Regions from separate parts of the Streptococcus sp. V869 genome, predicted to be linked through region 1. Evidence: predicted binding sites of a transcription regulator. Region 1 holds the regulator's gene; the other holds the start of a gene.
What was found. Region 1 encodes Rex, which represses fermentation and respiration genes when NADH is low (regulators of the CRP and FNR family bind a similar motif). Its sites were predicted from a motif close to TTGTGAANTANTTCACAA; they were not measured.
Positions count from the first base shown of each region.

Region 2: the regulator Rex is predicted to act here: its motif matches at 2,421-2,438, upstream of adhE (bifunctional acetaldehyde-CoA/alcohol dehydrogenase).

Region 1 covers NZ_JBTHHW010000001.1:470,029-474,456, reverse strand. The annotation lists gene ACXYSN_RS02405 (hypothetical protein) at 73-486, opposite strand; gene ACXYSN_RS02400 (gamma-glutamyl-gamma-aminobutyrate hydrolase family protein) at 511-1,200, opposite strand; gene ACXYSN_RS02395 (redox-sensing transcriptional repressor Rex) at 1,216-1,857, opposite strand; gene ACXYSN_RS02390 (DUF4649 family protein) at 1,944-2,153, opposite strand; gene ACXYSN_RS02385 (DUF1831 domain-containing protein) at 2,163-2,510, opposite strand; gene ACXYSN_RS02380 (cysteine desulfurase family protein) at 2,515-3,630, opposite strand; gene ACXYSN_RS02375 (ribose-phosphate diphosphokinase) at 3,646-4,428, opposite strand, start outside.
Region 2 covers NZ_JBTHHW010000003.1:113,675-118,102, forward strand. The annotation lists gene tkt (transketolase) at 1-856, shown strand, start outside; gene yajC (preprotein translocase subunit YajC) at 972-1,292, shown strand; gene ACXYSN_RS07850 (low molecular weight protein-tyrosine-phosphatase) at 1,341-1,778, shown strand; gene ACXYSN_RS07855 (MORN repeat-containing protein) at 1,771-2,184, shown strand; gene adhE (bifunctional acetaldehyde-CoA/alcohol dehydrogenase) at 2,473-4,428, shown strand, end outside.

The sequences.
Region 1 (4,428 bases):
TATTAAGCTCTTGTAAAGCATAGGATTCTACTTCGTTCATATCAATTTTAGGAAGAGGATCAATTGTTGGGACTAGTAATTTTTCTTGTACGATAAAGTCGACAATCGCATTGAAATCTTTAATTTTATAATATTTTTTTGAGTGGATGAGAATATCTCTGTAAAAAAAATCGATGAACGAAATCTGCCTTTAAATTTGGCATCTGCCTTTTTACAAAATTGTTTCGCTTTTTTAGACCACTCTTTAAGTTGTTTTTGTTTTTCTTTTTGAGATAGTTTATCAAGATTCTCTTTATCCTTAGAAAATGATTGATAACTTTCAGCTGTTAAAAGTCTGTATAGATTAGAAAGTTGAAAGCAAACCTCTATTTTCTTTTCCTTATCAATTAAGAAATGATCAAATTCCTTGCTCTTAACAGATGTGAAAATATTCGTTTCTATATCTCTCAAAATTTCATGAGTTGAAGGGATTTTAAGTTCATTCATAATTAATTAACCAATTCATCGAATTTAAAGTTCATTGACGACATAGTCAAAAAGTGTTTTATCTTTTGGGCGATTTTCAAAAAGAAATTCTGGATGCCATTGAACACCAAGATAAGGGAACCCATCCGTACTTATAATAGCCTCAATAACACCATCCTTAGGATCATATGCTATAACCTTAAGATTAGGTGCCAAATCTTTAATGCTCTGATGGTGGAAAGAGTTGATATGAGAGATTTCTCCATAGATTTCTCGAAGGATAGTATCTGGTTCGGTAACAAGTCGCTGACTAGTATATTCAGCAGAAGTATCTTGCCAATGGTCTTCGATATCTTGGTAAAGTGTTCCCCCCATGGCAACATTAAAGAGCTGGGTACCACGACAGACCGAAAAAATTGGTTTATTCTGTTTGATTGCTTCTTTGATAAGTGCTAGTTCAAAAATATCTCTTTGAAGATGGTAGTCATCACTATCGATAGCCTTTGGTTCACTATAGTATTTTGGGTCAACATTTTGCCCACCTGTAAGGATAAGTTTATCAATTAAACTAATGTAGTAACTGGCCATTTCTTCATCACCAATTGGTAGGATAATGGGGATACCTCCAGCTTCTTTAACACCTTCAACAAAACCTTTTGCTGCATAACTGAGCATGATATCATCATCTGGATGAGCTTTTTCATTTCCTGTAATCCCAATAACTGGTTTATTCATAAATACTTACGCTTTCTAATCCTCTTTACGCATAAAATAGAGGAGAGTTTGAAGTTCACTTGTAAGATCGACATACTGAACAACTACTTCTTTAGGAAGATGTAGGTGAACAGGAGAAAAACTGAGAATACCTTTGATGCCAGCATCAACCAACAATTCAGCAACTTCCTGAGATTTAACACTAGGAACAGTTAGAATCGCTGTCTTTATATTGGCATCCTTGATTTTTTCTTTTATTTGCGATATTCCGTAGATTGGAACACCGTCAGGAGTCTGGGTACCAACCTCAGGATGATCATCTAGGTCAAAAGCCATAACGATTTTCATCTTATTACGCTCGTGAAAGCGGTAGTGGAGGAGGGCATGTCCCATATTTCCAATACCAACCAGCATAACGTTGGTAATAGAGTTATCATTTAAAAGATCGGCAAAAAAATTCATGAGCTTCTTGACATCATAGCCAAAGCCACGTCTTCCAAGTTCGCCAAAGTAAGAGAAGTCACGACGAACAGTCGCAGAATCTATACCAATTGCCTCTGCAATTTGTTTGGAATTAGCTCTTTCAATTTTCTCAGCATTAAATCTTTTAAAAATACGATAGTAGAGAGAAAGTCTCTTTGCTGTTGCCTTTGGAATAGCAGACTGTTTTTCTTTCACAAAATCACAACCTTTCTAACTACTATTTTATAGAAAGCTTGTGAAAATTGCAACAATAACGAAAAAAAACTAAGAAAAATCTTAGTTTAGGTATTTTCGTGATAGGTTGTTAAAAAACGATAGAGGTTCCCAAGAAGACCTTGATAGATTTCAACTCCATTGTGTGTTAATGAAGTGATAAGAGTCGTATCAGGAAGGGTTACACAACCCGATAGAGAGAGCATAAGAGCTTCATAGTCTTCATATTCTTGCACACGCTCTACTTGATAGGAGTCCTTGTAAGTTAATCGAAACATAATAATCTTCTACCTTTCGCTTTTTGTAAATACGCCACGCTCAACAAGACTATCCATCAAGAAGTAGAATTTCTCTTGGTGGATATGTGTTTCTTCTGATTTGAAAATATCAACTAAACGCAGACCAGATTTATCAGTGATATTGATTTTCGCGCCTGTTAAGTCTTTATTAATGATAATTTTCAGCTGGAAACCTTCTCCACTATTTGGAACCTTTTCAAGTAGACGTGTCAGTTCATAGTTACCAACTTTAGTTTCAAAAAAAGTATTATCTTTAAGAGTAAATTTCTTTACAGTTGGGCTAAGTGTGTAATCGTAACGGCAATTTTTTAGTTTAATTGTTTGTTCGAATGCCATTGAGTTATCCTCCGATGATATTTTTAAGAGTATTAGCGAGAGTTATCATCTCTTGTTCTGTATTTTGAGGTGAAATGCTGATACGAACGGATTCGTGCAAACGAGGTGAATCTTCTCCGTAGAGTGCCTGAAGAACATGACTGACCTGAACAACACCAGCAGTACAAGCAGAACCAGTCGAGATAGAAATCCCTTCAAGGTCTAGACGAAGTAGCAGTAGGTCGTTTCGTTGTCCTGGAAATCCAATGTTGAGGACATAGGGAAGTTGCTCTTTACCTTGGTTTAGATAGTAGTTTGATCCATCCATTTCAGCTAGAAATGTTTCTTGTAGTTTTTGAACTTTTTCGAAATTAGGCTCTATATGTTCAAGATCATCCTTTAGAGCTGCGACCATCCCTATAATTGCAGGAAGGTTTTCTGTTCCTGCTCTTTTTTTCTGTTCTTGATCTCCACCGTGTAGATAAGAATCAAAATCTGTAGAAGCTGCATAGAGGAAACCAACACCTTTAGGACCATAAAACTTATGAGCAGAAGCACTGAGAAAATCAATCCCCAATTCTTCAGGGAGAATCTCTAATTTACCAACCGCCTGAACTGCATCAACATGATAAACAGCTGGATGATTTTTTAGAACATCACCAATTTCATCAATCGGTAATAGAGTTCCTGTTTCATTGTTTGCAAACATAGTAGATACTAAGATGGTATCTTCACGGAGTGCATTTTTGACTTGGTCTGCAGTGATTTCTTGATTTACAGGTTTCAAAACAGTTACTTCAAACCCGAAATTTTCAACCAAATATTCAATTGGTTCAAGCACAGCGTGATGCTCAATAGCAGTAGTAATGATGTGTTTCCCACGCCCTTGGTGACGAAGGCAGTAACCAATAATTGCTGTATTATTACTTTCTGTACCACCAGAGGTGAAGAAAACGTGCTGTGGCTTTGTTCCTAGTAAACTCGCTAACTCTTGACGCGCTTCTCGTAATAATTTACCTGCTTGACGTCCATGGCTATGAATACTAGAAGGGTTCCCATATGTTTCTTGCATGACTTGAGTCATTGCTGAGATAGCTACAGGTGACATGGGTGTCGTAGCAGCATTATCCAAATAAATCAAAAACTCACCTAATTTCTATTTAAATTTAAACAGTGGACTAACTGGTTTTCTTTCATGAATACGAACCATGGCATCACCAATTAATTCGCTTGCAGTAATGTATTTTACATTTTTTGGTTTTTTACTTTCTGTTACGACAGAATCTGTAACCAAGATTTCTTTGATATTAGCTGCATCAAGCAATTCTGCAGCGCTGTCAACGAAAAGTCCATGACTTGAAACTGCATAGATTTCAGTTGCACCATCGCGTTCTAGGATTTTAGCAGCTTCAGAGAAAGTACGACCTGTATTTAGAATATCATCAATCAAGATTGCTTTCTTGCCTTCAACCTCACCGATAATGTATCCCTGACTACGTTCAGAATCATCTTGAGCATAGTCGATGATAGCAATCGGTGCATCAAGGTACTCAGCAAGGCTACGAGCACGTTTTACGCCTGAATTTTTAGGGCTAACAACAACCACATCTGAACCTGTCAAACCTTTATCGCAATAATGTTTTGCAAAAAGAGGAATTGTGTAGAGGTTGTCAACAGGAATATCAAAGAAACCTTGAACCTGAACAGCGTGAAGATCAAGTGTCAATACACGACTAACTCCGGCTTTAACCAACATATTTGCAACAAGTTTAGCTGTAAGGGGTTCGCGAGAAGAAGCGATACGGTCTTGACGAGCATAACCAAAATAAGGCATGACAACATTGATTGTATTTGCACTAGCACGAACACAGGCATCAACAGTAATTAAAAGTTCCATCAAATGATTGCTAACAGGATAAGAAGTAGACTGGATGATATA
Region 2 (4,428 bases), on a different contig from region 1:
ATCAGCTGACCTTGCTCATTCAAATATGACTTACATCAAAACTGACGGACTTCAGGACGATGCAAATCGCTTGAACCGTAATATCCAATTTGGTGTTCGTGAATTTGCAATGGGAACTGTTTTGAACGGAATGGCTCTTCATGGTGGACTTCGTGTTTATGGCGGAACATTCTTCGTATTCTCAGATTACCTTAAAGCGGCAGTTCGTTTGTCAGCCCTACAAGGTCTTCCTGTAACCTATGTCTTTACTCACGATTCAATCGCAGTTGGTGAAGATGGGCCAACTCATGAACCGATTGAGCACTTGGCAGGCCTTCGTGCGATTCCAAACCTCAACGTTTTCCGTCCAGCAGATGCGCGTGAAACTCAAGCAGCTTGGTATCTCGCAGTGAAGAGTGAGAAAACACCAACTGCCCTTGTCTTGACTCGCCAAAACTTGACTGTTGAGGAAGGAACAGACTTCGAGAAGGTTGCAAAAGGTGCTTACGTTGTCTATGAAAATGCAGCAGACTTTGACACTATCTTGATTGCAACAGGTTCAGAAGTGAATCTAGCTGTTGCAGCTGCTAAAGAATTGGCAAGACAAGGTGGAAAAGTTCGCGTAGTCAGCATGCCATCTACAGATGTATTTGATGCACAAGATGCAGCATACAAAGAAGAAATCTTACCAAATGCAGTTCGTCGCCGTGTAGCAGTCGAAATGGGAGCAACCCAAAACTGGTATAAATACGTCGGTCTTGATGGAGCGGTTCTCGGTATTGATACCTTTGGTGCGTCTGCTCCAGCTTCAAAAGTTTTAGCAGAATATGGATTTACAGTTGAAAACTTAGTTGAAATTGTAAACAACTTGAAGTAAGAAAAATCAGAGCTTTGCTCTGGTTTTTTATTGACCTAAAACTAAGGTGCAATCTTGTAAAAAATAGTGAAATTTGATATAGTAGTTTTATCTAAATTACAAAGGAGAAAAAATAATGGGTGGGAATTTAACATTCTTGATTATGCTTGTTTTGATGTTCGGCTTGATGTTCTTCATGCAACGTTCTCAAAAGAAACAAGCTGAAAAACGCATGGAGAGTCTCAATAAACTTCAAAAAGGCTATGAAGTCATTACTATCGGTGGTCTCTATGGTACAGTTGATGAAGTTGACACTGAAAACAAAACGATCGTACTTGATGTAGACGGAGTATACTTGACTTTTGAATTAGGCGCAATTAGAACAGTTTTGCCAGTCAAAGAAGCTGTCACACCTGAAGGTACAGTTGTTGACGGCGAAAGCGCGATTGAAGAATAAAACGGGGTTGATCTTATACCCCTTTTTCTATGAAGATGAGGAACGATGATGAAAAAGATTGTTTTTGTTTGCCTTGGTAATATTTGCCGAAGCCCGATGGCAGAATTTGTGATGAAATCTTTAACCGATGAATATGAGATTGAGAGTAGAGCAACTTCTTCTTGGGAACACGGCAACCCAATTCACAAAGGAACTCAGAAAATCTTTAAAACTCACGGTATTCCTTATGATTCATCAAAAACATCACAACAAATCTCTAAGGATGATTTTGAATATTTTGATTATATCATTGGTATGGACGAATCGAATCTCCTTGACTTGATTCGAATGTGTTCTCAAAAACAACAGCACAAGATAGAAGCGTTCGCTTCTGAAAGTGTTCCAGATCCATGGTATACAGGTGATTTCAATGAAACTTATGATCGAGTTTTAGCTGGTTGCCAAGCATGGCTATCACGTTTAGAAAATGAGGCAAAAAATGGATAATTTAAAAAAACTCTATGATAAATACAGTGTCTATATAACTCGTCCTCGTTTAGAAATTGCGACGGTAGTAATCATAGTTCTTTGTGCAATTTTTGTATTTGTAGGGAATATGCCAAAGCAAGGAGTCCTAAAGCTAGATGGTGACTCAATTGTATACGATGGGAGCATCGTCCGTGGAAAGATGAATGGTCAAGGCACAATGACCTTCTCAAATGGCGACACTTATACTGGTGAATTTAAAAATGGAGCATTTAACGGTAAAGGTACCTACCAAGCAAAGGATGGCTGGGTTTATGAAGGTGATTTTGTTAACGGCCAAGCTGAAGGAAAAGGAAAACTGACTACAGAGCAAGAAGTTGTCTATGAAGGTGACTTTAAACAAGGGCTCTTCCAACAAGCACAATAACCTCCTGATAAGGAGGTCTTTTATCAGGGCAAAAAGAAAGCGCTTCCTTGATTTTTGTATTAAAAATACCATAAAAAAGTTTGTGAAATAAAATAATTTCAATAATATTTTCACAAGGTTTGATAAAAGAGTGCATAAAAACAATAGTTTGATAAAAAATTCACAATAAAATGAAAATTCTTTGTGAAATATCTATGAAACTGTTTACAAAGTATAAAAAAAGAGTTATAATAAACTTGTGAAAAATTTAACAAAGGATTTTAACCCTTGATGGCTATGGAGGAAAATATGGCTGATAAAAAAACTGTAACCCCTGAACAAAGACAACTTGCTGCAGAGAAGCACGTAGATGGTTTGGTACAAAAAGGTTTAGTTGCACTTGAAGAAATGCGTAAGTTGAACCAAGAACAAGTTGATTACATCGTAGCGAAAGCATCTGTTGCAGCACTTGATGCACACGGAATTCTTGCTCAACACGCAGTTGAAGAAACTGGACGTGGGGTATTCGAAGATAAGGCGACAAAAAACCTATTTGCCTGTGAACACGTTGTAAACAATATGCGTGGTGTTAAAACAGTTGGAGTTATTGAAGATGATCCAATTACAGGTTTGACTAAAATTGCTGAACCTGTAGGTGTAATCTGTGGTGTTACTCCAACAACAAACCCAACTTCAACAGCTATTTTCAAATCATTGATTGCTTTAAAAACACGTAACCCAATTGTTTTCGCTTTCCACCCATCAGCACAAGAATCATCAGCTCACGCAGCTCAAATTGTTCGTGATGCTGCGATTGCTGCTGGAGCTCCTGAAAACTGTGTACAATGGATTACAGAACCATCTATGGAAGCAACAGCTGCTCTTATGAATCATGATGGTATTGCAACTATTCTTGCTACTGGTGGTAATGCCATGGTTAAGGCTGCTTACTCATGTGGTAAACCAGCTCTTGGAGTAGGTGCTGGAAACGTTCCTGCCTATATCGAAAAATCAGCTGATCTTCGTCAAGCAGCTCATGACATCGTTATGTCTAAATCATTTGACAATGGTATGGTTTGTGCGTCTGAGCAAGCAGTTATCATTGATAAAGAAGTTTATGATGAATTTGTTGCAGAATTCAAATCTTACCACACTTACTTTGTTAACAAAAAAGAAAAAGCTCTCTTGGAACAATTCTGCTTTGGCGCTAAAGCAAACAGCAAGAACTGTGCTGGAGCAAAATTGAATGCTGACATCGTTGGTAAACCAGCAACATGGATTGCAGAACAAGCAGGTTTCAAAGTGCCAGCAGAAACTAATATCCTTGCTGCAGAATGTGCAGAAGTTGGAGAAAATGAGCCTTTGACTCGTGAAAAACTTTCACCAGTCATTGCAGTATTGAAAGCTGAAGATACTGAAGATGGACTTAAAAAAGCTCGTCAAATGGTTGAGTTCAATGGACTTGGTCACTCAGCAGCTATCCATACAAAAGACGAAGACCTAGCTAAACGCTTTGGTACAGAAATCAAAGCAATGCGTATTATCTGGAACTCTCCATCTACTTTTGGTGGTATCGGTGACGTATACAATGCCTTCATTCCATCATTAACACTTGGATGTGGTTCATACGGACGCAACTCAGTTGGTGATAACGTGAGCGCTATTAACCTTCTAAACATCAAGAAAGTAGGGAAACGTAGAAATAATATGCAATGGTTTAAAGTTCCTTCAAAAATTTACTTCGAACGCAATTCTATCCAATACCTTCAAACATGTGAAGATATTGAACGCGTTATGATTGTTACAGACAAATCTATCGAAAAACTCGGTTTCGTTCAACGTATTATCGACCAATTGAACAAACGTAGCAACCGTGTAACTGTCCAAGTCTTCTCAGATGTTGAACCAGATCCAGATATCACAACTGTAGAACGTGGTACTGAAGTGATGAGAGCATTTGAACCAGACACAATCATCGCTCTTGGTGGTGGTTCACCGATGGATGCTGCTAAAGTTATGTGGCTCTTCTATGAACAACCAGAAATCGACTTCCGTGACTTGGTTCAAAAATTCATGGATATCCGTAAACGTGCCTTCCGCTTCCCATCACTTGGTAAGAAAGCGAAGTACATCGGTATCCCAACAACTTCAGGTACAGGTTCAGAAGTAACACCATTTGCCGTTATCTCTGATAAGAAAAATAACCGTAAATATCCATTGGCTGACTACTCATTGACACCAACGATTGCGATTGTTGACCCTGCT